Regions from separate parts of the Butyricicoccus sp. AF35-5AC genome, predicted to be linked through region 2. Evidence: riboswitches for the same ligand, from Rfam matches in the RefSeq annotation. Region 2 holds a riboswitch; each other region holds the start of a gene.
What was found. Region 2 has a riboswitch for cyclic di-GMP ahead of DWZ82_RS07545 (S-layer homology domain-containing protein). Riboswitches for the same ligand answer to the same signal wherever they lie in the genome.
Positions count from the first base shown of each region.

Region 1: linked by a shared signal. The riboswitch ahead of DWZ82_RS16075 (transposase) and the one ahead of DWZ82_RS07545 (S-layer homology domain-containing protein) in region 2 are both predicted to bind cyclic di-GMP.
Region 3: linked by a shared signal. The riboswitch ahead of DWZ82_RS09885 (S-layer homology domain-containing protein) and the one ahead of DWZ82_RS07545 (S-layer homology domain-containing protein) in region 2 are both predicted to bind cyclic di-GMP.

Region 1 is NZ_QUDX01000007.1:126,598-134,625, forward strand. It holds gene DWZ82_RS10440 (MFS transporter) at 1-850, opposite strand, end outside; gene DWZ82_RS10445 (MurR/RpiR family transcriptional regulator) at 1,153-1,989, shown strand; gene DWZ82_RS10450 (helix-turn-helix domain-containing protein) at 2,375-2,533, opposite strand; gene DWZ82_RS10455 (hypothetical protein) at 2,682-3,218, opposite strand; partial or broken gene DWZ82_RS16070 (IS256 family transposase) at 3,281-3,658, opposite strand; gene DWZ82_RS16075 (transposase) at 3,673-4,164, opposite strand; cyclic di-GMP riboswitch class I at 4,446-4,536, opposite strand; gene DWZ82_RS10470 (helix-turn-helix domain-containing protein) at 4,744-5,583, opposite strand; gene DWZ82_RS10475 (solute:sodium symporter family transporter) at 5,888-7,483, shown strand; gene DWZ82_RS10480 (Gfo/Idh/MocA family protein) at 7,592-8,028, shown strand, end outside.
Region 2 is NZ_QUDX01000004.1:170,298-178,325, forward strand. It holds gene DWZ82_RS07540 (transglutaminase-like domain-containing protein) at 1-622, shown strand, start outside; cyclic di-GMP riboswitch class I at 899-994, shown strand; cyclic di-GMP riboswitch class I at 1,132-1,225, shown strand; gene DWZ82_RS07545 (S-layer homology domain-containing protein) at 1,281-4,604, shown strand; gene DWZ82_RS07550 (carbon starvation CstA family protein) at 4,862-6,367, shown strand; gene DWZ82_RS07555 (ATPase P) at 6,451-7,458, shown strand; gene sdaAA (L-serine ammonia-lyase, iron-sulfur-dependent, subunit alpha) at 7,617-8,028, opposite strand, start outside.
Region 3 is NZ_QUDX01000006.1:212,724-220,751, forward strand. It holds cyclic di-GMP riboswitch class I at 1,016-1,107, shown strand; gene DWZ82_RS09885 (S-layer homology domain-containing protein) at 1,217-3,238, shown strand; gene DWZ82_RS09890 (RHS repeat-associated core domain-containing protein) at 3,288-8,028, shown strand, end outside.

The sequences.
Region 1 (8,028 bases), on a different contig from region 2:
GTGCGCCGAGCAGGTCGCGGTTGCCGAGGATGTACTGCGCGTAGTATGCGTTGCAGGTGCCGGTAACTGCCTCATAGAAGGACAGGAACACAGCGAGCATGAAGAACATGATGAAGTACTTGTTGGTGACGCAGAGCTTGATGCCCATCCAGAGCGGAACGTTCTTGCCGTCCTTGGTCTTGGTCTCTTCCTTGACGCGCTCGTGGCAGTTCTTGAAGCAGATGAACAGCATGATGATGGAAACGATGGCGTAGAGGATGGAAACCTCGATCCATGCCTGCTGGGTGTCACCCAGACGGGTGACGAGCGGGAAGGTAATGGCGGTGATGACCATGTTGCCGAGGGCGGACATACCGGTACGGAACAGGTTGACAACGGCGCGCTGGTCGGTGTCGCGGGTCATCAGGGTAGCCAGCGTTGCATACGGAAGGTTGAGTGCGGTGTAGACAACGGTGGTGCAGAAGTTATAGGTGATGAAAACGTAAATGCCCTTGACGATCGGGGTTGCGGGCGGAACGGTGAACAGCAGGATGGCTGCGATGCCGTACGGAATCATCATCCAGAGAATCCATGCACGGGATTTGCCGTGCTTGGAATGCGTGCGGTCAACCAGATGACCGATAAGTACGTCGGAAATACCATCGAAGAAACGGGAGAACAGCATGATGGTACCGATCATAGCCGCCGAGATACCGACTACGTTGGTGTAGAAGTAAATCAGCAGCGAGGTTGTCAGGGCGTAGACAACGTTACAGGCAACGTCGCCGAGGCCGTAGGAAAACTTTTCCTTGAGATGGATTTTCTCAAATTCCTTATCACCCGCGAAAGTCGGGTTACTGGATTTGCCCATGGTTTTGCTCAGTCCTTTTTTTATTTTCTTTTCTTTTCAGTTGCAGCGATACAGACCGTTCGGTGCGCCGGGCGCATCGGGAGTGGGTCTGCCTTTGAGACGTTGTCCGGACTCGTCTCTCGCTATACCCTTTCAGTGGAAGTCCGTTCCACCGAACATCTACAAGTATAGCACTGAGCGGAATAAAATTCAATAAATCATATTGTAAAAAGAATAATATTCAATTTTGTGCATTCTTCACAAGGTCGATGTTTTGTGATACAATGAAATCACTATATGATGCGGAAGTGCAGGGTGATTGCATGGACAAGAACGTTTATGCCGCAATTCAGTCGCAGTATTCGACTTTATCCAAGGTTGGAAAGCGGATTGCGGACTATATCTTAGCCGATCCGGTACATATTACCTCGATCAGCATTCAGCAGATGGCGGCCGAGCTTGACATCGCGGAGTCGAGTATTATTCGATTCTGCAAGATCGTCGGCTGCGCGGGCTTCAGCGAGGTAAAGCTGCTGCTGGCGAAATATTCTCCCAAGTCGGTGCGCACGATTTTTGAAGATCTGTCCGAAACCGATAGTATTTCGACCATTTCGGAGAACGTGTTCAGCCGGAATATCGACACGCTCGAGCGGGCGCTCCAGCTGCTTGATTTCGAGAAAATCGAGCAGGCGGTGGGGGTGCTCAACCGGGCGGAGAATATCCTCATCCTCGGCGTCGGCGCGTCCGGCACCATCGCGGAGGACTTCTACATCCGCCTCATGCGCATCGGCATCCGCGCGGTTTCGCTGACCGATTCGCACCTGATGCAGATTCAGGCGAGCCAATGCGGCCCGGATACGGCGGTCATCGCCATCTCGCATACCGGCAAGACGTGCGAAATCGTGTCGGCCGTGCGTACCGCGAAGGAGTGCGGCGCGCCGACCATCGGCATCACCGGCTACCCGGATACGCCGCTCAAAGAGGTCAGCGACATCTGCCTTGAGCTGTATTCGCCCGAGCAGCTTTTCGTGTCGCCGCGCGTGGCGCAGTTCTCCCTCATCGACACGCTTTATGTCAGCCTTGCTATCCGCCGCAAGGACAGCGTCGTACAGAATATTGAACGCATGAATGAAGTGCTCCTGCCATTTCGCATTGATTGATCATTTCTGATCCTGTGTGTGGAATTTGATGCTTGAAAGATATATTGCATCATTGCATCTGTATCGTATATGTGCTGCGATCGGATCAAAGAGATTATGCTAACGATCTAGCATTGTTTCAGTCAATGCTGTCCCTGTCTCATGTTCCCGTTTGATTATTGCGATTAACTGCGCCGATAAAGCAGCGCCAATCTCGCGACATAGCACATCTCTGACGGCAGCTCAGATTGCCAATCTGGAACATCAGCGAAAATATATCAGCCAAACTCTTCATCTTCCACAGGATCAAATTATATTTTACAGCGCGAAAGAAAACTTTATCTGGATGTGTTGATGCGGAAAATATACGGCTATATGATCCAATAGGTATGTTTACAAATTCACCTCAAAAAAACTCCATAATCCCCGCCTTCCGCACCCTCCACTCCCGGCCAACCTTTACGGCCGGGAGTTCTTCGTTTGCGATCATTTTGCGGATCTGCTGGCGCGTGGTCTTGAGCAGGGCGGCCGTCTCTTTGACGGTTAGGATTTCATCGTTCGGCATAGAAAACCTCCATCAACATAGGTGAAAACGCATTTCACTTTAATTCATGTATGCTTATTCTAATGTTGGCGATTGATTGTCAAATCGCACCGTTTAAGCAGACACAAATACCCTGTAACAAGCCTTTATCCGAACCATTTCCAGTACGTTAACTCGATGAATGCTTATTGGCGCCTTTGAATCTTTCATTGGAATTTGAATATTGGCCGAACTTAACCGCACTGTAGTGGAGGATAGGAAAGGATTTCTTGAAAATATCCAAACGATCTTGAACATCCGCCTTGCGGTCATAATACAGATTGCAGGTCAAATCATACCTCGACAGCTTAAACCCCTTGAGCCGCCGGTCAACGCCGATCTTATCAAGGATATTCCGCAGGTGGTGCTTTAGCTGTTGAACAGACTTTTCGTCAGCTTGAAATAATGCAGTCGGTTCATAGGTACTGGCGAGCGGAGAAGACGGGTTAACAATCAGTATCAGCCAGCACGGATGCGAGATGGATTGCCCTAAGTGAATTTCAACGCCGATGGACTTGAACTGCGGCATCTGGTAATATGACGAAAGCCCTGATTTCCCTTTGCCGGTACGAATGCACTCATTTTGTTCGATAATATTCTGAATTTCGGAATATTTGCATTGAAATTTTAGTGAAAAGGTATGAATACCGTACTCGTTCGTAATCATCTGCTGTTCCTCCGTTTCTGAGCACATACTGTGCAGCGTTTACAGGTTTTCGGCTCATGCTGCAGCATTTTGAAAAGACTGTCATCGGTCGGAAACACGGATTTCGACTTGGTTACCTTCCTGAGCTGACGGTTAAAGCCTTCAATCGTGTTGGTCGTATAGATCAGCCGTCGGAGTGCCTGAGGAAACTTGAAATAGGTACTGAGATTTGCCCAGTTATCCCTCCATGACTGAGAAATCTTAGGATATTTCTTGTCCCAGTGTTCTGCAAACGTGTCTAACGCGTCCAAAGCAGCCGATTCATCTACCGCTGCGTAGACTGCTCTCAAGTCAGCCATAAGTGCCTTCAAATCCTTGTAAGAGACATATTTGCCGGAATTTCGAAGCTGATGGATGATGCAGTTCTGGATTTCCGTCTTGGGATAGACCGCCTCAATTGCCGCAGAAAAACCGGTCAAATTATCCGTACAGCAATGAAAATATCCTCGATGTCCTGGCTGATGCTGGTCTGATTTTTCCGCAGCACCTTGGGTTCGAATTCGCTCTTGCGATCCCGCGGCACAGATACCTCTACATCGCCAAAACTGGTGCGCAGGGTTTTGCTGCTGCGCCCGTTCCGGCCGTTATCCGTGTCCTTGTTCTTGTAGTCATACCGGCTGTAGCCCAGTTGATCGTCCAGCTCGGCCTCCAGACCGTTTTCCATGAACTCGGTGTTAGGTTTAAGTCTAGTCTGCCACATAGCCTCGATTGCGGTAATCTCTCCGGCACGCCATCGGGAAACAACCCGCTCGTAGTTGTCCGGCAGCGGTATCGGCTTGCGTCCGGTGTACTGGCTCTTTGTCTTGGCAATGGCGATACCCTCGCGCTGGCGCTGGAGGATGTACTCGCGTTCGAGTTCTGCGACCGCCGCAAACGCCACAGTCGGCGCCATTGTCGCAACAAACACAATGATACTATTGCCGATAACAATCGTTTTTCATAACTTTCCCTCCGTATTTTATCTGCTTTAACGGCTTCAAATTTAAATAAAAAAACGCTTTCAAGACATGGCTACTCATGACTTGAAAGCGTTTTTATATCTTTGTTGGAACAGCACAAAAGGGCAGAGTTTTACCTGCTCTGCGAGCAGTGTATTGCACCGCGAATCGGCTTGCCATATTCTTTTGACGGCGTACACCTCCTTCTGCCAAATAAAGCGCAGAAGAGGTTAACAGCGTCTTCGCTGATGCTTACAACCGGCTGTCATTGCGGCGTTCGCCGCCTTAGACCCTTCCGGCTTTGCGTCCCCCATCTTTCGATGGGTTTGCCTATCTCTCAGACACCGTATATGTACCTGATTTTTGATTGTTATACCATAATCTGTATAAGCACGCGATTGGTCTGTTATACGATTCGTGTCATAAAAACGACATTTCGCGCAGCAATCTGATGAATATCACCGTTCGGATAGCACAGCTGCGCTGCGCTTGCCTGTCTGTACACGCGACCGTTTCATCCTGTGGACGCAGTACGGAGAGTGTGCTTTTTATTTCCACTGGGTGCGGTACTGATGCGGGGTAATGCCGGTGCTCTTACGGAAGGCCATAATAAAGTGCGAAGCACTGGAGAAACCGCAGTTATCTGCGATGGTCTCAATACTCTGCGAGGTGGTGAGCAGCTGCTGCTTTGCGGCGCTCAGACGCACAGTCTGCAAAAACTGATGCGGTGTTGCCGACTGGTATTCCTTAAACTTACGCATATAGTAGCAGGTGCTGAGCGCAGCACGCTGGGACAGGTGTTCGATGGAGAGCGATTTGTCCGCAAAATTGTACGTCATATAGTCGGCTGAGTCCTGAATGGCGATCTCGAGATCGCTTTTTTTCTTTTCCCCGAGCACGAGCACGAGCAGAACGAGCAGCTTGTTGATCGTCAGGGAAATAATATGAGGATTGGGCTGGTTCTGGTGCACCGAGACCATGATGCGGCGGACACATTCCTCAATCTCGGCATTGCTTCCGGTGGGCAGGATGAACCCGTGCGTATTGAGGATAAGATGTGTATAGGCCGTGCTGCCGTTGCCTGCAAAGTGGAACCAGCGCATGCGAATCGGTGTGAGGGCGTGATAGCTGTGCGGTTCTCTGCAGTCAAGCAGAATCAGGCTGCCGGGACCGGCAGTGCGTGTTTCACCGCGGTAGGTGACCGACAGTTCGCCTTCATCTACAATAAGCATCTGGCAGATATCCAGATAATTACGCTGCATACCGTATGTTTCGTCGCAATGGTAGCTGCCTGCGTGCGGAACATGGTACAGGTTAGTCGCGGTGAAGGCATCTGCATCGTGGTAATAGCGGACAGAATCTGCCAGAATACCCATATCGTTAAGCATAATTGGTGTCAACTCCTTTTTTTGTACCATATCATGGTATGGAAATGCTGTCATTCGCTTTTCTTATACAATTATATCAAAAAATAATACTGATAAAAAGTATAAAATTTTGATATTTTATTATTATCCTGTGTAGTGATGAATGTGAGAATTTGATATATGATAGGTACAACGAAAGGGAAACGAACAAAAACACAAAAAATAGTTTCTTTTGAGTTAAAAAGACGAAGGGAAAAGAAAAAACCAGAATAGGAAATTCTACAATATAATAGGATTTTTTTATTCAGAAGAGGGGTTGAAACATTTGATTATCATTTTAACATTCATCGCCTTCACCGGTCTGGTGGCCTTGATCTCATGGTACAAGACCAAGGAGGAGAACCTGTCCACCAAGGAAGGCTACTTCCTTGCAGGACGCGGACTGACCGGTCTGGTCATCGCCGGTTCACTGGAAATGACCAACCTGTCCACCGAACAGCTGGTCGGACAGGCCGGACAAAGCTATTCGACCAACATGGGCGCCATGAGCTGGTCGGTAAACGCAAGTATCGCGCTGCTGGCGCTGGCACTGATCTTCCTGCCGAAGTATCTGAAAGCCGGCATCACCACCATTCCGGAATTTCTGGAGGTTCGATTTGACCGCACCACCAAGCAGATCATCTCGTTCCTGTTCCTGCTCGGCTACATGCTTACTTACCTGCCAACCGTACTATACTCCGGTGCGCTGGCCTTCAACCAGATTTTCCATCTGGATCAGCTGTTCGGCATCACCACTTATCAGAGTATTGCGATCCTGTGTGTTGCAATCGGCGTTATCGGTTCCATCTACGCAATCTTCGGTGGCCTGAAGGCAGTTGCGGTATCTGATACCGTAAACGGCGTGGGCCTGCTGATCGGCGGTCTGCTGATTCCGATCCTGTCCATCTGCATCCTCGGCAACGGCAGTTTCCTTGCCGGTATTCAGGACTTCATCACCAATGTTCCGGCAGAAAAGTTCAACGCGGTCAATCCGGCGAACGCCCTGCCTCCGATGATTCCGTGGCCGGTCCTGTTCCTCGGCATGCTGTTCAACAACCTGTTCTACTGGTGCACCAACCAGTCCATCATCCAGCGCACGCTGGCAGCAAAGAATCTGGCGCAGGCACAGCGCGGCGCAGTGTTCACCGCCTTCCTCAAGCTGCTGGATCCGTTCTTCATCACCATCTGCGGTCTGCTGGCTTACCGCTTCTTCGGAGACGGCTTGGCAAACAGCGACCTGGCATATCCGTCTCTGATCACCACGGTTGTTCCGAACTGGCTGCTCGGCATCATCGCAGCGGTTCTGTTCGGTGCGATCCTGTCGTCCTTTAACTCGGCACTGAACAGCTGTGTAACGCTTTACACGCTGGACTTCCACCGTCCGCTGTTCAACCAGACCGCAAGCGACTCTCATCTGGTAAGCGTAGGCAAGCGCGTTGGTACCGGTCTTGCGATCGTATCCATCTGCGTAGCGCCGTTCGTCAGCAATGCACCGTCCGGTCTGTATGACTTCCTGCAGGAGTGCTTCGGCTTCTACTCCATGCCGATCCTCGCGATCGTGCTGGTAGGCTTCTACACCAAGCGCGTTCCGGCCTGTGCACCGAAAATTACGCTGGTCGTACACGTTATCCTGTACTCGATCTCCAAGTTCCTGCCGCTGAATGTGCATTACCTGTATGTTCTTTCGGTACTGTTCCCGGTAGACCTGGCACTGATGCTGCTCATCGGCAAGTTCAAGCCCCGTGCTACCGACTTTATCCTCGAGGATTCCAAGGCTGTTGACCTGACCCCGTGGAAGTATGTAAAACCCGCCGCGCTGACCTGCTTCATCCTGATGCTTTGCGTCTACGCGTTGTTCTCTCCGATCGGTCTGGCTCGATAATGAGCCGGACCCCGGAAACCATTCAACTATTCACATTGTAAGAAACGCACAAGGCGTTTTCGATAAAATCCAACAAAGGTATTGAGATTTTTTGAGGAGGAAAAACTTATGAGCAAGGAAATTAAAATCGGTCTGATCGGCGCCGGCTGGATGGGCAAGGCCCACACCACCGCATTCCACAATGCACGCATGATCTTCGGCGATGATATGCCGGTATTTGAGCTGGTAAGCGATGTCAGCGAGGACGCAGTAGCAAAGTTCGCGAAGAACATGGGCTACAACCGCTACACCACCAACTGGATGGACGTTGTTACCGATCCCGAAATCGACCTGGTTGACGTTGCGACCCCGAACTGCATGCACTACGAGATGGCAAAGGCTGCTCTCGAGCACGGCAAGCATGTTTTCTGCGAGAAGCCGCTGTCGCTGTCCGCGGAGCAGTCCCGCGAGCTGGCTGATCTGGCCAAGGAAAAGGGCGTAGTCAACTACTGCGGTTTCTCCAACATCATGAACCCGGCAAACCAGTATGTTGCGGAACTCGTCAA
Region 2 (8,028 bases):
GAGCGGCAAGGATGCTTCCTTCTCTCTCGATAAGGGCAACGGCAAGTACACCGTAACGCTGTACCGCAACGTTTCCGGTACGTCCTATCAGCAGGTCGAGTCCAAGTCCATGAACGTAACCGTTAAGGACAGCTACGCTCCGTATCTGGCCTCCACTTCCGAGGTTCAGTTCTCCAAGGGTGATACGGTATCCGCTAAGGCTGCTGAGCTCTGCAAGAACGCCAAGACCGACGAGGCTAAGGTTATCGCCATCTACAACTATATGGCAAGCCGTTATACTTATGATAACAAGCTGGCAAATGAGATCACCAGTGGCAAGATTACCAAGTACATCCCGGATACCGCCGCTACCCTGAAGGGCACCACCGGTATCTGCTACGATTTTTCCTCGCTGTTTGCAGCAATGTGCCGCAGCCAGGGCATCCCGTGCGCACTGACCAAGGGTTACGCCGGCTCCAGCTACCACGCTTGGAATAAGGTAAACCTGAATGGCGAGTGGTATCAGATTGATCTGACCTACGCGGTTACCCGCAGCGTGAAGAACGCAAAAACCCTGCATGATTGCGTATCTCCGCTGACCTACACCAATACCAGCGATGCGCTTGCAGTAGTTGCGGCTTAACACTTTTTCATTTTATTTTGTATGCAAATGGTCCTGATAGGGTATGTTTATGCCCAATCAGCGGCGATTTCTTGCATAAAAAACGATTCCGGATTGAAACTCTTCTTCGTTTTTACAGTATTTGCTTGTTATTCGCGGACATTTATGGTATACTAAAGAAGAGGATTCGGAGGGTTTCTGTCCGGCTCAGGCAAAGGGCTGTGTATGCAGTCCGGCGTGTCTGCCGACAGAAAAGATCGTAAAATTCTGTGCATGACTTCCGTAAAGGGATACAGGTACAGACAAAGGCACAGCCGGTGAAAACCGGTGTCGCAAAGCCAGTTGGGCCTAAACGGAGGTTTTTTCCTCTCCGCATGGCAGCCGGTTGCCGAAGGTACTTTGTACCCCCTTGCAGAGCTATGCGCGCTGTAAAGGGGGTATTTTATTTGGAGGTTGAAACTGCATTGCATTCTGAGATTATCGCAAACCCACAAACACATGATCTGTGCGGCTCGTTGAGGAGCAAGTTGTACAGACAAAGGCACCATCGGTGAAAGCCGGTCTCGCAAAGCCAGGGGCCTAAACGGAGGTTTTTTTCTCTCCGCATGGCAGCCGGTTGCCAGAAATACATTTGCAATCCCTCTCGATCAGCATGCACGCTGACCAAGGAGGTATTCCTATGTTAAAAAAGAATATGCGTAAACGTCTGCTCGCAGGAGCACTTGCGACTATCATGGCGCTGACCATGTGCCCGACCTGGGCGCTGGCCGGCGATGAAGGCATCACCACCCTTCCGTCACCGGAAGACCAGATGTCGGTTGTTGACAGTACTTCCGCAGAAGACGCCATTCAAAAAACTCCCGATGCCGAGACCCAAGGGCAGACTGAGCCTCAGGATACTGCACAGGCAGGACAGATTGAGAATCCGGATCCTGCACAGGCACCGTCCGGCGGTACGGACATCGAGGAGACTGGCAATAATAGCAATTCCAATGAAAATGATTCTCAGAATAATGATGCAGTAAGCAATTCTCCGGCGAATACAATTAGCGTGCAGGAGGTTCAAATCGACCGCGCATGGAATTGGCAGCAGGAAGCCAAGTACTTCGTGCTTCTGCCGAACCGTGATAAGCCGACGAGCGGCGAAAGCCAGGGCCAAGAAAGCTACCTGCCGAATGACACCTCGGACGGCGGCGTTACCGACCGCGACAATTTCAAAGGCTACAAAGGCTATCTGACCGCGAAGGGCAAGAAGATTGCTGATAAGAATTACAGCATCTACGATGCCACGAACGGTTATACCAAGATTGATGGCGTTGAAAGCGAATATCTGGATCCTCCGGAAAACCTCGGTTTCTTCACCAAGGCCAACTGGTCGGAAGATGGCAAAACCTACATCAAGGATTCCAATCCCTCTGATCCGTTCTCGGTACTGGGCGAAAACTTTAATGTGAATAATATTAGAGTTGTATGGTACACCATTAAGTATCAGGTAGACGGCTATCATGTCGACGGCTATGTAGCCGGTGTTCCGGTTAAGGTTACTTATCATTCTAACTATGGTACTATCCCCGGCACGACCGACGATTCCCGCGAAGTTGCTGCAATGAGCGGTGATACATATACCGTTCTTGATAACATGTTCACCGTCCCGACCGGATTCAGCTTCGGCGGCTGGTATGTTGACGGTAACAAGTATGAAGTTGGCTCTAAGCATCTTCTGATGACCGACCTGCATCTGTACGCAAAGTGGATTCCGAATCCGTATACTGTAACTTGGAAGATTTCTGAGGACGCAGAGGATTCTCTCGATACTCAGGCGGTAAACTACAATGGTTATCCGACTAAGGATCCGAAGGATCAGGCAAGCAAGGCTTCTGACGCTCAGTATGATTACAGGTTCAAGGGTTGGAAGCTGGCAGGCACTGCAGATACTGCACTGGTAGATCCGAAGGAACGCGCAGTGACTGCGGACGTAACCTACATTGCGGTATTCGAGCCGGTAACGCGCCAGTACACGGTAACTTGGAAGAACTCGGATGACGCTGTAGATCCTCTCGATACTCAGGCGGTAAACTACAATGGTTATCCGACTAAGGATCCGAAGGATCAGGCAAGCAAGGCTTCTGACGCGCAGTATACTTACGAGTTTGCAGGTTGGAAGCTGGTAGGCACTGAAGATACTGCACTGGTTAATCCGAAGGAACAAGCAGTTACTGCGGACGTAACCTACATTGCAGTTTTTAAGCCGATTGCCCGCCAGTACACCGTAACTTGGAAGAATGCTGATGACGCTGTAAATGCTCTCGATACTCAGACGGTTGCTTACAACAACAAGCCGACTAAGGATCCGAAGGATCAGGCAAGCAAGGCTTCTGACGCGCAGTATACTTACGAGTTTGCAGGTTGGAAGCTGGCAGGCACCGCAGATACTGCACTGGTTGACCCGACTACTATCGCAGTGGTTAAGGACGTAACTTACATCGCAGTATTTAAGCCGATTACCCGCCAGTATACCGTAACCTACTACGTTGACGGCGAGAAGCAGGGTGACGAGGAGACTTATAACTACGGCACTCTGGTAAAGATTCGTGGCAACGCTGTTAAGGAAGGCCATACGTTCTCTGGCTGGAAGATCGGTAGCGAAGCTGCAAAGGATTTTGAAATCAAGAGCAACGTTATCATCCAAGGCTTCTTTACACAGAATACGAAGCATTACACCATCAATAAGCACTTCTACAACGAGAAGGACGTTGAGGTTAAGGCAGAGAACGGCGAGACCAAGACCGGCAATGAGTATGCACTGGTTGCTGAGCTTTACAAGGATGATGCAGTAAACCAGACCGTTGACGGCAAGACCTACGTTTACGTTCCGGGTCTGACCAAGGTTACCGATAACCTTGAAAAGCTGACCAAGGACGTTACCATCGACCTGTACTACTACCTTGACGTCAAGGGCGGTGAGAAGCCGGACGAGACCGGCAATGGCACCCCGGACGCATGGGAGTACCGTCTTGCATTCAAGGTTGTAAACGGCGAGTGGAACAACGGCGGCAACGCTGACATCGTTGTTTACGTTCCGTTCAAGGACTATAAAAACGGCGATGAGCTTAAATACGTTGTGGTTCCGATCACCCGTATCCCGGCCGTGGGTGACAAGCCGAACTCCGGCTACCGTGCTGGTTCCTGGGATACGATTCCTGTCGGTAATGCAAAGGTTGAGAAGGACACCGTATTCACCTACACCTACGCAAGAAGATCTTCTTCCGGCGGCGGTGGCGGCGGCAGCCGCAAGCCCACCGTTACCATTCCGGATAATGTACCGACCGGTCTGAACGGCGATGACCACTATGCTTACATTGTAGGCTATCCGGACAGCACCGTTCGTCCGCAGAACGGCATTACCCGCGCTGAGGTAGCAACCATTTTCTTCCGTTTGCTCACCGACGAGACCCGCAATGCAAACTCCACCAAGTCCAACAGCTACTCTGACGTAGCAGCCGGCGCATGGTACAACCACGCTGTTTCTACGCTGAGTGCTATGGGCATCGTAAAGGGCGACAGCCAGGGCAAGTTCAATCCGAATGCGCCGATCACCCGTGCGGAGTTCGCTGCGATCGCAGCTCGTTTTGACGACAAGGCCAACACGGCCGCTGTTGACTTCAGCGACATTGCATCCCACTGGGCAAAGAACGAAATCAGCGCCGCTGCCAACAACGGCTGGATCAACGGTTATACCGACGGCACCTTCCGTCCGAATAACAAGATCACCCGTGCCGAGGCAATGACGCTCGTAAACCGCGTCCTCAAGCGCCTTCCGGAGACTGCAGAGGACCTGCACAACGACATGATCAAGTGGAGCGACAACTCCGATACTTCCGCATGGTATTACCTGGCCGTACAGGAGGCTACGAACAGCCACTATTACGACATCAAGGAAAACAAGCACGAGAAGTGGAGCAAGCTGCGCGAAACTCGTGACTGGACCGAACTGGAAAAGTAAATACTTTCCTGTAAGGGCGAACGAATCCCCCGGCCATTGGTCGGGGGATTTTATTGCTCTGATAGTTTTTTCTAAAGGAAACAAATTTCGGCAAATTTTTCTTGTCAAAATTATAACATATTGCCCTTGTGGTTTTTATATCATAGGTTCATAATAGGGATTGCCGAAAGGGAAAAAGAGGAATTCAAAAAGTAGGCTTTTCGGTGATTTTTATGCGAAAGTCATGCTTTTGCAGCCGGTATAGAGGAGGAGATAATATGATCAGCTTTATCGTATGCTTATTATTATTGATCACCGGCTATCTTACTTATGGTAAAATTGTAGACAAAACCTTTGGCCCGGATGACCGGGAAACGCCGGCAGTTCGCATTAACGATGGCGTTGACTACGTTGTCATGCCACAGTGGAAGCTGTTTCTGGTACAGCTGCTGAACATCGCCGGCCTTGGCCCGATCTTCGGCGCACTGCAGGGCGCGCTCTGGGGTCCGGTCGTATTCCTGTGGATCACATTCGGTACCATTTTTGCCGGCGGCGTACACGATTATTTCTCCGGCATGATCAGTGAGCGAAACGACGGTGCCTCCATCGCAGAGGTTACCGGCAAGTACCTCGGTCACACCATGCAGAATATCATGCGTGTGTTCTCGGTTGTACTGTTGATCATGGTTGGCACGGTATTTGCAGTCGGTCCGGCCGGTTTGATCGTTACGCTGTGCAAGAGCAACGGTGTGTCCGGCGTGCTTTCGACCACGCTGTTCTGGCTGATCCTCATCCTGGTTTACTACTTTATTGCAACCTTTATTTCGATCGATAAGATCATCGGTAAGGTATACCCGCTGTTCGGCATGTGCCTGATCATCATGGCGGTCGGTGTTATCATCGGTATCTTCACCAACCCGAATTACACCATTCCGGAGATTTGGTCTCACCTGTACAATATGCATCCGTCCGGTACGCCGGTATGGAGCTTCATGTTCATCACGGTTGCATGCGGTGCAATTTCCGGCTTCCATTCCACGCAGTCGCCGCTGATGGCTCGCTGCATGAAGAACGAGAAGCAGGGTCACTTCGTATTCTACGGCGCAATGGTAGCCGAAGGCATTATCGCACTGATCTGGGCGGCAGCCGGCTGTGCTCTGTATGAGGTCACCGGCGGTCTCAACACCGGTCTGGCGGAAGCGCTGGCAGGCGGTCAGTCCGCAGCGATCTACGATGTATGCTCCAAGACCATGGGCGGCGTTGGTATTGCTCTGGCCATGATCGGCGTTGTTATCTGCCCGATCACTTCCGGTGATACCGCATTCCGTTCCGCTCGTCTGACACTGTCCGACTGGTTCCACATGGATCAGAGTTCGTACGCAAACCGCCTGAAGTTGTGCATCCCGGTACTCGGTATCGGCGCTATCCTCGGCATCGGCAATGCAACCGGTCTGATCGACTACACGGTTATCTGGCGTTACTTCAGCTGGACCAACCAGACGCTCGCTATGATCGTTCTGTGGGCAGCGGCTATGTACCTGTTCACCGAAAAGAAGAACTTCTGGATGGCAGCTGTTCCGGCTACGTTCATGAGTGCAGTTTCCTGCACCTATTTCATCCTCGCGCCGGAGTGCCTCGGCAGCCTGCTGAACAGCAAGACAGCGGACGGCACGGTAAACTACAATACCGCAGTGGCGTACCCGATCAGTATTGTATTCGCGGCACTGCTGCTCGCACTGTTCATTCGTGCGACCAAGAAGCGCAGCGCAAAGAAATCTGCTTGAATATAATAACATTGCTGCAGCCGGCCGTTTCTTTGTGCGGTCGGCTGCGGCCATCCATAACGATAATTGCGGGGTGACGGAAAATGTTGAAACCTTATCCGCTCAGCGCGGGGCGCATTGATGACGCGGCGCTTGCCGAGGATAAAAAAACCTGTCGGAAAATCGGTCCGTGCGGCATCGGCAGGCATGCCCTCTATTTGAACAGCTTTTTTGTTGACCGGTGGTATTATGTTCCGTTTTCCATGGTAACGCGTGTGTACAAGCGCGTTGCGATGAGCAAGGGCGGCTTTTCCGGCAAGGGCATTTTCGCCACGCTGTCCTATCTGGTCGTGGAGTTCGACGGCGGACAGAAGGTGTGCAATTTCAAGTATGAGCAGCAGGTCGATGAGTTTCTGAGCGTTATCCGAGCTGAGCACCCGTCTATTCCGTGTGTCAGCGCGGCGGCAGAGCAGCGCATTGCCGAGGAGAAGGCCCGTCGGGAGGAAGAAGAGCGCAATCGTCCGCCGATGAGCGCACAGGCGGAGAAAACCGTGCAGGCACTCGATAACGCAATCGACTATCTGGAGCGCCGTCCTGAGCTGGCCGAACGACTGAGCGCAGCCGCAAAACGCCGCCGGAACTTTCAGTGTACGAACGGCAGCTACCGCTGGGCCGCTATGGCGATCACACTGCTGGGATTTGCGGCGCTGGCTTACGGTATCGTTTCTTTCGTGCGTCACGGCTCGTTTTCGATTTATTTTACGCTGTTCGGTCTTGCCGCGATATTCACGTTTGCAGGTTTCAGCGTCCTGCCGACAGCACGCAACAACCGTGCCTCTATCATGCAGAATGATGCGCAGGCACAGGAGAAAATGCAGGCTTACCTTGCGGATTATCTGAATTTCCCGCTGCCGGCCCGCTATGCACATCCGGTTGTGCTGCGCCGCATGCAGCGTGCTGTCATGGATGGCCGCGCAGTGACCGCTGCGCAGGCGCTCGACGTTGTGAAGGCTGACCTGAAGGCGCTGAATGCGGATGTCACCGTCTCGCAGGAGGAATACGATGAGATTGTCGCCATCAAGCCCATGTTCCTCAATGCGGAGTATCAGTAACAATCAGATGATACAACTATCCCTCCCGGTTACAGCCCGGGAGGGATAGTTCGATTTGGGCGGTTCTGCTTTCATGATAAGAGCTTATTCTGTAAGCGAAAAGGACATTCCCGAGGGGTGGGAATGTCCTGCGAAAAAGAGTATCGATATGATCTGATTTAAGAGCACAGTCCGCATTTGGCACATGCAGACGGTGTGGCAGCGCAGCCGCCGAGGGCAGTCTCGCGCAGCTCGATAGGGATGCGGCGACCGACCGCGTACATGGTATCGAGCATTTCATCGAACGGGATAAACTGGTGAATGCCTGCGAGCGAGAGCTCAGCGGCAACGAGCGCGTTGGCTACGCCTGCCGCGTTGCGGTTCTGGCACGGATACTCGACCAGACCACCGACCGGATCGCAGACCAGACCGAGCATGTTCATCAGCACGGTGGAGGCCGCGTCAAGGCACTGCTCAGGCTTGCCGCCCATGAGCTCGACAGCTGCGCTGGCCGCCATTGCGGAAGCGATGCCGACCTCAGCCTGACAGCCGCCGACCGCGCCTGCAACGGTTGCGTTGCGCATGGCGAGG
Region 3 (8,028 bases), on a different contig from region 2:
ACAACGCTAATATTATATCATAACAATCATAAAATTGTAAGCGGCATATTTACACTCCATACTGCCGTGAACAGTTTATTCACGCTCGTATTCTTACACTTGCCGATTGACTTACGACACCTCTCACCCGAATCCTATTCTGCCGGTGGGGAGTATCCTTTTCCGCTGTTCTCGCCACGCCGGTAGCTGACCGGCTGTTTTATCGAAGCGGCTTGTCGGTTGCCCGACACGGAAAATTCGTTACAGATGGAGCTTTATTCAGTTGTCAAAGTCCAATTAACCTCCTGCTTTTTGCTATTCGGCCTGTCTGTGCATTGCGTTACTATGCATATTTGCTGACAAGCCATGTATCACCGAAACCAAAATTAAAGAAAGCTAAGATAAGTATGGAGTTTAGGCTTTCATCTTTGATTGGGATTCTATCATACCGTATATACAGAACAAAGTCAATCGGGGCAGAAATTGTTCACATTTGATTCATAATTAAACTTTGGTACACAGAAAAGTTGCAAAAATGCAATATTCTTGTCCTCGTAACACTTTGCAATCGAACATTTGTTGCATAGTCCTAAATCGGCAGTTTCGGCAAAGCAAAAGTGGTCAAATAATTGACCACTTTCCGTAAAAATATTTTGGTTTTCCCGACAATTCGGACAAATAAATTCCGAAACGCACCTGTACAGAACAGATGTACAGCGGCGCGTTAAGGGGGAGAGGAACGAAATCCGCGCCGCCCGCGTCTTTCCTCTCCCCCTGCTGCGGTTATGGATAACTCCCTTGCGGCAGTTACCCACAGCCGCAGCACCCCCTCACCATTCTCGCGGCGGCGAACGCAGAGAGAAATCTTTTGAAGTCTATAACAGTAGACCCTTTCCGACGTAAGCAGTCTGCAATTTTGAACAATTACTTGTTTAAGTACAAAAGGACTTTTGTTGAAATTGACAAAGTAATAATTGACAAATGCCAAGCAACTTAGTACAATTTAATTAACTAAAAACCCAAACTCTTAGGAGAATGGCAGAAATGGCAAAACAGAGGAAACTCTGCGGCGCAAAGCTATAGGGTCTAAACGATTGCTCTGCAATCGCATGACAGCCAGTTACCTAACCAGTCCCCGCATTTTAAGAAACAGCGCAATACTGTGTGGACTACTATCCATGCGGTACTGCGCCCTTTTTTAACTGTTTGGGCGCAAAAGAAAGGGAGCGATCGAAAAATGAAACGCACACGAATCAGCGTATTGCTTGTAATAGCCTTGCTGTTGCAGCTATACGCACCACTCACGGCAGGCGCAGCGGACTTTACGCCAAACCCACAGACGGAATATGCCAAACGGTTTATTGCCGCCTGTGATGGACAGACATGGTTCATCAATGAGATTGAGCGTCTTCTGAACGCACAGCAACGCACACTGGATACCATCACCGGAGCGGAAGACCTTGTAGAAATCAAGAGCATTGGTCTGAAAGGCCGAAACATCACCGGACATATACCGGCTGCAATCGGGGAACTTAGTGAATTGCGGTATCTGTTCCTCTCGGATAATCATTTGAGCGGAGATATTCCATCTGCGCTCTATACGCTCCCGAAATTGCAGAATGTGGATTTAGGCGGTAATGATTATGCAGGTGCGATTCCTTCCGAATTTGGCACAATGCCCGCATTGAAAACGCTGGTTCTCAAAGACAATCAGTACACCGGTACGATACCGGATACGATTTTGAGCAATACCCAGATTGAGGTGCTGAACCTCATGGGAAATCAGTTGACCGGCGGTTTTCCTGCGGCAGTTGCCGGTATGAGCAGTCTGAAATACTTGAACCTTTCAGAAAACGTTATCGGCGGCACGATTCCCGACCTGTCCGCGCTGACGAATCTTATCTCTCTTTCGGCGTGGCAATGCGGCATGACCGGCACGATTCCCGAAACGCTGTACTCGCTTTCCGGTTTGCAGATTTTAGACCTGTCCGAAAACAAGCTGGAAGGCGAAATCTCTGCCGGTATTGCTAATCTGGCAGGCTTGCAATATCTCGCGCTGGACACGAACCCTCTGCGCGGTGTATTACCGGACGCATTTACACAGACTGCGTTGACCGAGATTCATTTGGAAAACACTTATCTGCGCGGTTTAGTTCCTGCTACGCTCAAAGCACGTCATGACGCAGGCGCAAAGGTCTATCTGAACAATAACTACATGACCGGCGCTGTCTTGAAGGATATGCCGAACAACAGCGGTAACTTTACAGATGGTGCAGCAAGCGAACAGTATCAGCTTACCAGCACTCGTTCCACGGTTACGGTCAGCAAGGACGGCACGGTAAACCTGTATGCGCTGCTGCTGAACAAGTCGCTGACTACCGGCAGCACGGCAAAAGTGCTGCTTAGACCGGACGAGTATGTTGTCACCTTCGATGATACCAAGGTGCAGGTTACTGCGGATAGCAGCGGTATCTATGTGAAGGCATTGACGGATATTCCGCAGAATACGAATTTCAGTATCACAATCCAAATCAAGGACAACACCGGCTCTGAATACTCCAAGGTAAAGCTGACCCTCACTACCGATGTTACCAGCGGTGGCGGCGGCGGTATCGGCGGCGGCGGTATCGGCGGCGGTGGCGGCGGCACACCTGCAACGCCCAAGGCAGAACACAAGCTGTATATCAACGGCTTTACCGATGGTATGTTCCATGCCGAACGCAATATCACCCGCGAACAGACCGCGAAAATGCTGATTGACGCGTTGGAAAAGGAAACTGCCGAACCGGAGCAATCCTCGTATACCGATATTGCCAATAACCGCTGGTCGTATCGCTGGGTTGAAGCAGCGTCCAAGGAAGGCTACATGGTCGGCTATAACGGCGGCGTGTTCAAACCGGAATTTGCAATCACTCGTGCAGAGATGGCAACAGCCTTGTCGCGTATCGCAGCGAAGGAAGGCTTGATTATGAACGGCAGTACCAAGACCTTCTCTGATGTGGCAGACGGCAAATGGTACAGCAGCTATATTCGTCAAGCGGTGCAGTACGGCTTAATCAGCGGCTATACGGACGGCACCTTCCGACCGGAGCAGTACATCACCCGCGCTGAAACCGTAACGATGATAAACCGTATGCTCGGCAGAAACTATGAAATGGCAACCGAACTGCACAGCATGGCTTGTCCGTTCCCCGATGTCAGCCAGAGCAACTGGGCGTATGGCAACATCATGGAAGCCGCTATCACGCACAAGCACTGATAGAAAGAATTAGAAACGGAAGAACTCCTGAATAGTTGGAGGTAAACTTATGAAGAAAGCATTAGTCCGCAGAGTAGTTTCTCTGTTCCTGTGCTTTTGCATGGTGATTGGATTCGTGCCAATCATCGACGCGCAGGCAGCGGAAATCAAGGGCGGCACATTCGACCCGCATACCGGTTATCTGGAACTGGAATTTGGGTATCAGCTTACGCAGTATGTGAATATCAATGTCTATGTCCGCAGTCCTTCGGACGATGGATTGAAGAAAGAATTTGTCGGCTCGATTGTAGAGAATTATCTGCTCTCCGGTGCAAACGATGTTAAAGCATGGCTTCCCGAAGATTCACCGGACACTATGGTATCGCCCTACACACCGGCTACAAAAACGGACGGCGGTTTGGTAGAACTGTCCGAGGACGGCATTTATCAAGCAGACAAGAACTTTGCCGGTGAAGATATTGAGCCGGTATCCATGATGAAGCACACGCTTATATGGGATGGCTCTCTCAATGGTATTCCGATTATCGGTCCGAACCTCGATGAAGATGTATTTTATCTGACCGTAGAAATTGAACCGCTCGGCAGACCGGATAAGAATGTCGAGTGTACCGGCAGTGATGACAGCCACACGCACGGTCAGAACTATACTTGGCCGCAGAAGCAGGAGAACGGCAAGAAAAAGTTTGCGGTCAGTACCGAACTGCTGGTAGACTACCGTGATTATGTTGTCGGTGAAGATGGCACGGCAGCATTCCTCATGCTGGAAGGCAGCTTGTCCGATGAAGTACGCAAGAAGCTGTACGAGCAGTTTGTCAGCGGCAGTCTGGCGTGCAATGAATTGACCGGTTTCCCCGAACTGGAAGGCTTGGTGCTGGACTACCAGAACCTTGACCCTGTAAACATGGTAACAGGTGCATACAACTTCATGTACGAGGACTTGAAGCTGGAAGGCATTATCCCGCTGACCTTCCTTCGTGTTTACAACTCGCGCTACGACAAGGGTGCGCTGGGTACTGGCTTTACGCACAGCTATGACTATTCGCTCATCAATGACCGTGGTATTATCCGTGTGACAATGCCTGGCGGTGAGGAGCAAATCTTCCTTACGCTCCGTGGCGGCGGCTATGATTCTCTGGCAGACAGCGGCTTTGTTCTGGAAGATGCGGCAGGCGGCTACCGCATGACGCACGAGGACGGCGCAGCGTTCATTTTCTCGAATGACGGCAAGCTGCGTACCATCTCTAATCCCGATGGTACGCAGGTAGCACAGCTTACCTACAACGGCGATGAACTGACCGAGATTGACGGCATTGCAGGCAGCTATACGCTGGCATGGTCGAACGGACATATTTCGTCCGTGACCGATAACGCAAGCCGCACCGTATCGTATGAGCATGACAACGATCTTCTGACCGGCGTTACCAATGCGGACGGTGATACGCTGCACTATACCTACGATGGCAACGGCTATCTGAACAGTGCTACCGACTTTGAAGGCGAAGTCTATATTAAGAACGAGTATGACGGCATAGGCCGTGTGGTAAAGCAGACCTTTATCAATGCGGACATTCCCACTGTTTCCACCGTTTCCTATGACGATGAAGCGCGTGTTACGACCTGTGTAGATGCTAATGGGCTTGAAACGCGCTACTACTACGATAACCACCGCAACATCCAGAAAATCGGAACAGTTATCGACGGCACGGAATACACCACCGCCAACACCTATGACGGCGATTATCGCGCCAACTCTGCAAGCGACCGTCTGAACGGTGCAACCGCATACGAGTACGACAGCAGCGGCAATGTGACGAAGGTTCGCTATGCGGATAATACCGCTATGACGCTGACTTATACAGCGGGCGGCGATATTGCGTCTATCACGGACGCGCTCGGCAATACGGAAACCTATACCTACTCCGGACACAGCTTGACCGAGTTCCGCGACAAGAACGGACATACCACTTCGTACACCTATAATGCACTCGGTCTGCCGATTACGGTTACGGACGCACTCGGCAATCAGACTACCTATGCGTATGACGATAAGGGACGGCAGCTTTCTGTCACTGACGCAGAAGGCGGCGTTACCAGCTTTGAATACGATGCCGTAGGCCGCATCGTTGCAGAGCATACCAAGGTGAGTGATACGGCTACCGCAACGACCAAGCATACCTACTCCAAGGCGGGCAAGCTGCTGAAAACCGTAGATGCACTCGGCGGTGAAACCTCGTATGAGTACAATGCCAACGGCTTTACCACCTCGACCAAGGACGCGCTCGGCGGCACGGTAACGACCGAATACGGCACGAACGGTGAACCGCTGAAACGCACGGATGCAAATGGCAACGAAACCACCTATGAATATGACCAGGACACCGCACAGCTTGTATCGGTAACAGACGCAGAGGGCAACGAAACCCGCTACACCTACAACGACCGCGGCCTGCTTATCCAGACTACGGACGCAGAAGGTAATGCGACCACCTATGAATATGACGCACTCGACCGTGTAGCAAAGACGATTGACGCGCTGGACGGCGAAACGACCTATGCGTATGACAGCATGGGACGTACGGTTTCGGAAACCGACGCAGAAGGCAACAAGAAAACCTACACCTATGACGCACTCGGACGAACCAAGACCGAAACCGACGGTGCAGGCAATAAGACTACCTATACCTATGACCCTGTTGGCAATCTGCTTGTCACAACGGACGCAAACGGCAATGAAACCAAGACCGAGTACAACGCCATCAATGCAGCGGTAAAGCAGATTGACGGCGAAGGCAACGAAACCACCTACACTTACGACAAGGCAGGACGGCTGCTGACCGAAACGGACGCACTCGGCGGCGTTACCGCGTACACCTATGACCTTGCGGGCAATCAGCTTAGTGTTATCGACCCCGAAGGCAATGTGACAAAGTATATCTATGACCTGTTGGGACGCGCCGTAGAGCAAATTAACGCAGACGGCAGCAAGACCCGCACTGTGTATGACGCGCTGGGACGCACGACCGAAAGCTATGACGAACTCGGCGGTAAGACTGCTACCACCTATGATGCGAACGGCAACCAACTCACCGTCACTGACCCGAAAGGCAACAAAACTTCGTATCAGTACAACCGCAAAGACCAGATTACTGTTATCACCTATGCGGACGGCGGCGAAACCCACTATACCTACAATGCGCTCGGAAATGTCAGCGAAGTAACCGACCAGAACGGCAATGCAACCAAGTACACCTATGACGCACTCGGCAGAACGCATACCGAAACCAACGCAGTAGGTGTTGTGACCGAATACGGCTACGACAAGGTAGGCAACACGGTTTCTGTCACCAAGGACGGAACAGTAATCGCAAAGAGCGAGTACGACGGTGCATATCGTGTGATAAAAACGATTGACGGACTGGGTAATGCGGGAACAAAGCAGTATGACGGTGTAGGCAATGTGCTGGTTTCCACCGACCGTGAAGGCAATGCAACACAGTACACCTACGACAAAAACTATAACCTGCTCAAGACCACCGACGCAGAAGGCGGCGTGTCCTTGTCTGCTTATGACGCACTGGGTCGTGTCGTTTCTGAAACCGATGAAAATGGCAGCGCAACGACCTACACCTACGATAAGAACGGCAATGTGCTGACCGAAACCGACGCACTTTCTGGTGTTGTTACCAACACTTACGACGCACGCGGCAGAGTAGCAGCAACCACGGACAAGCTGGGTGCAACGACTACCTACACCTATGACGCAGCCGGTAATCTCCGCAAGGAAACCGACGCGAATAATGCGTATGCCGTTTATCAGTATGATGCGAACAACAATCTCATTCAGTACACCAACCGCAACAACGAATGGGTGAAGTATGCGTATGACTGCATGAATCGGCAGGTCAAGGAAACCAACCAGCTTAACCATGCAACCGAGTACGAATACGACCTTGCAGGCAACCAGACGGCGGTGATCGACGGCAACAAGAACAAGACCATATACACCTATGACGGCTTGAATCGTCTTGTTTCCAAGACCAACGCCGAAGGCGGTATGTTCGAGTACCGGTATGATTCGTTTGGCAACACCGCAGGCACGACGATGTACGGCGGCGGTGACGAGAAGGCCGCGACCACTTATGCCTATGATGCAGCGGGCAATCTGCTGACCGAAACCTCTCCGCTGGGCAGCGTGACTACCTACACGCATGACAAGGAAGGCAATGTGCTGACGCAGGTTGACGAAAACGGCAAGCAGACCGCGTACACCTACGACAAGTTGTATCGCATGGTTTCCCGCAAGGACGCGGATGGTACTGCGACCTTTGCCTATGACAAGGCGGGCAACATGACCTCGGCCAAGGATGGAAACGGCACGGTAGCATTTGCGTTCGACGCGCTTTCCCGCACCACCGCTGTCACAAATGAGGACGGCACGACCACGGCGTACACCTACGACGCGGCAAGCAACCGTCTGTCCATCACCTACCCCGACGGCAAGGCTGTTACGACCGCGTATGATAGTCTCGGCAATGTGAAGTCCCAGACCGACCATGACGGCACAGGCATTACCTACACGCGCGACGCGGAAGGACGCACAATCAAGGAAGGCCACAGCGACGGCAGCACGACCGAGTATGATTATAACGCCGCCGGTCTGCTGACGCTGCAAAAGGAAGTCACCAAGAGCAACAGCACACGCCGTCAGACTGCGTATACCTACGATGACGCGGGCAATATCGTAAGTGAGAACCGTTCCGGTGTAGACATTGCCAAAAAGGACGAGCTGG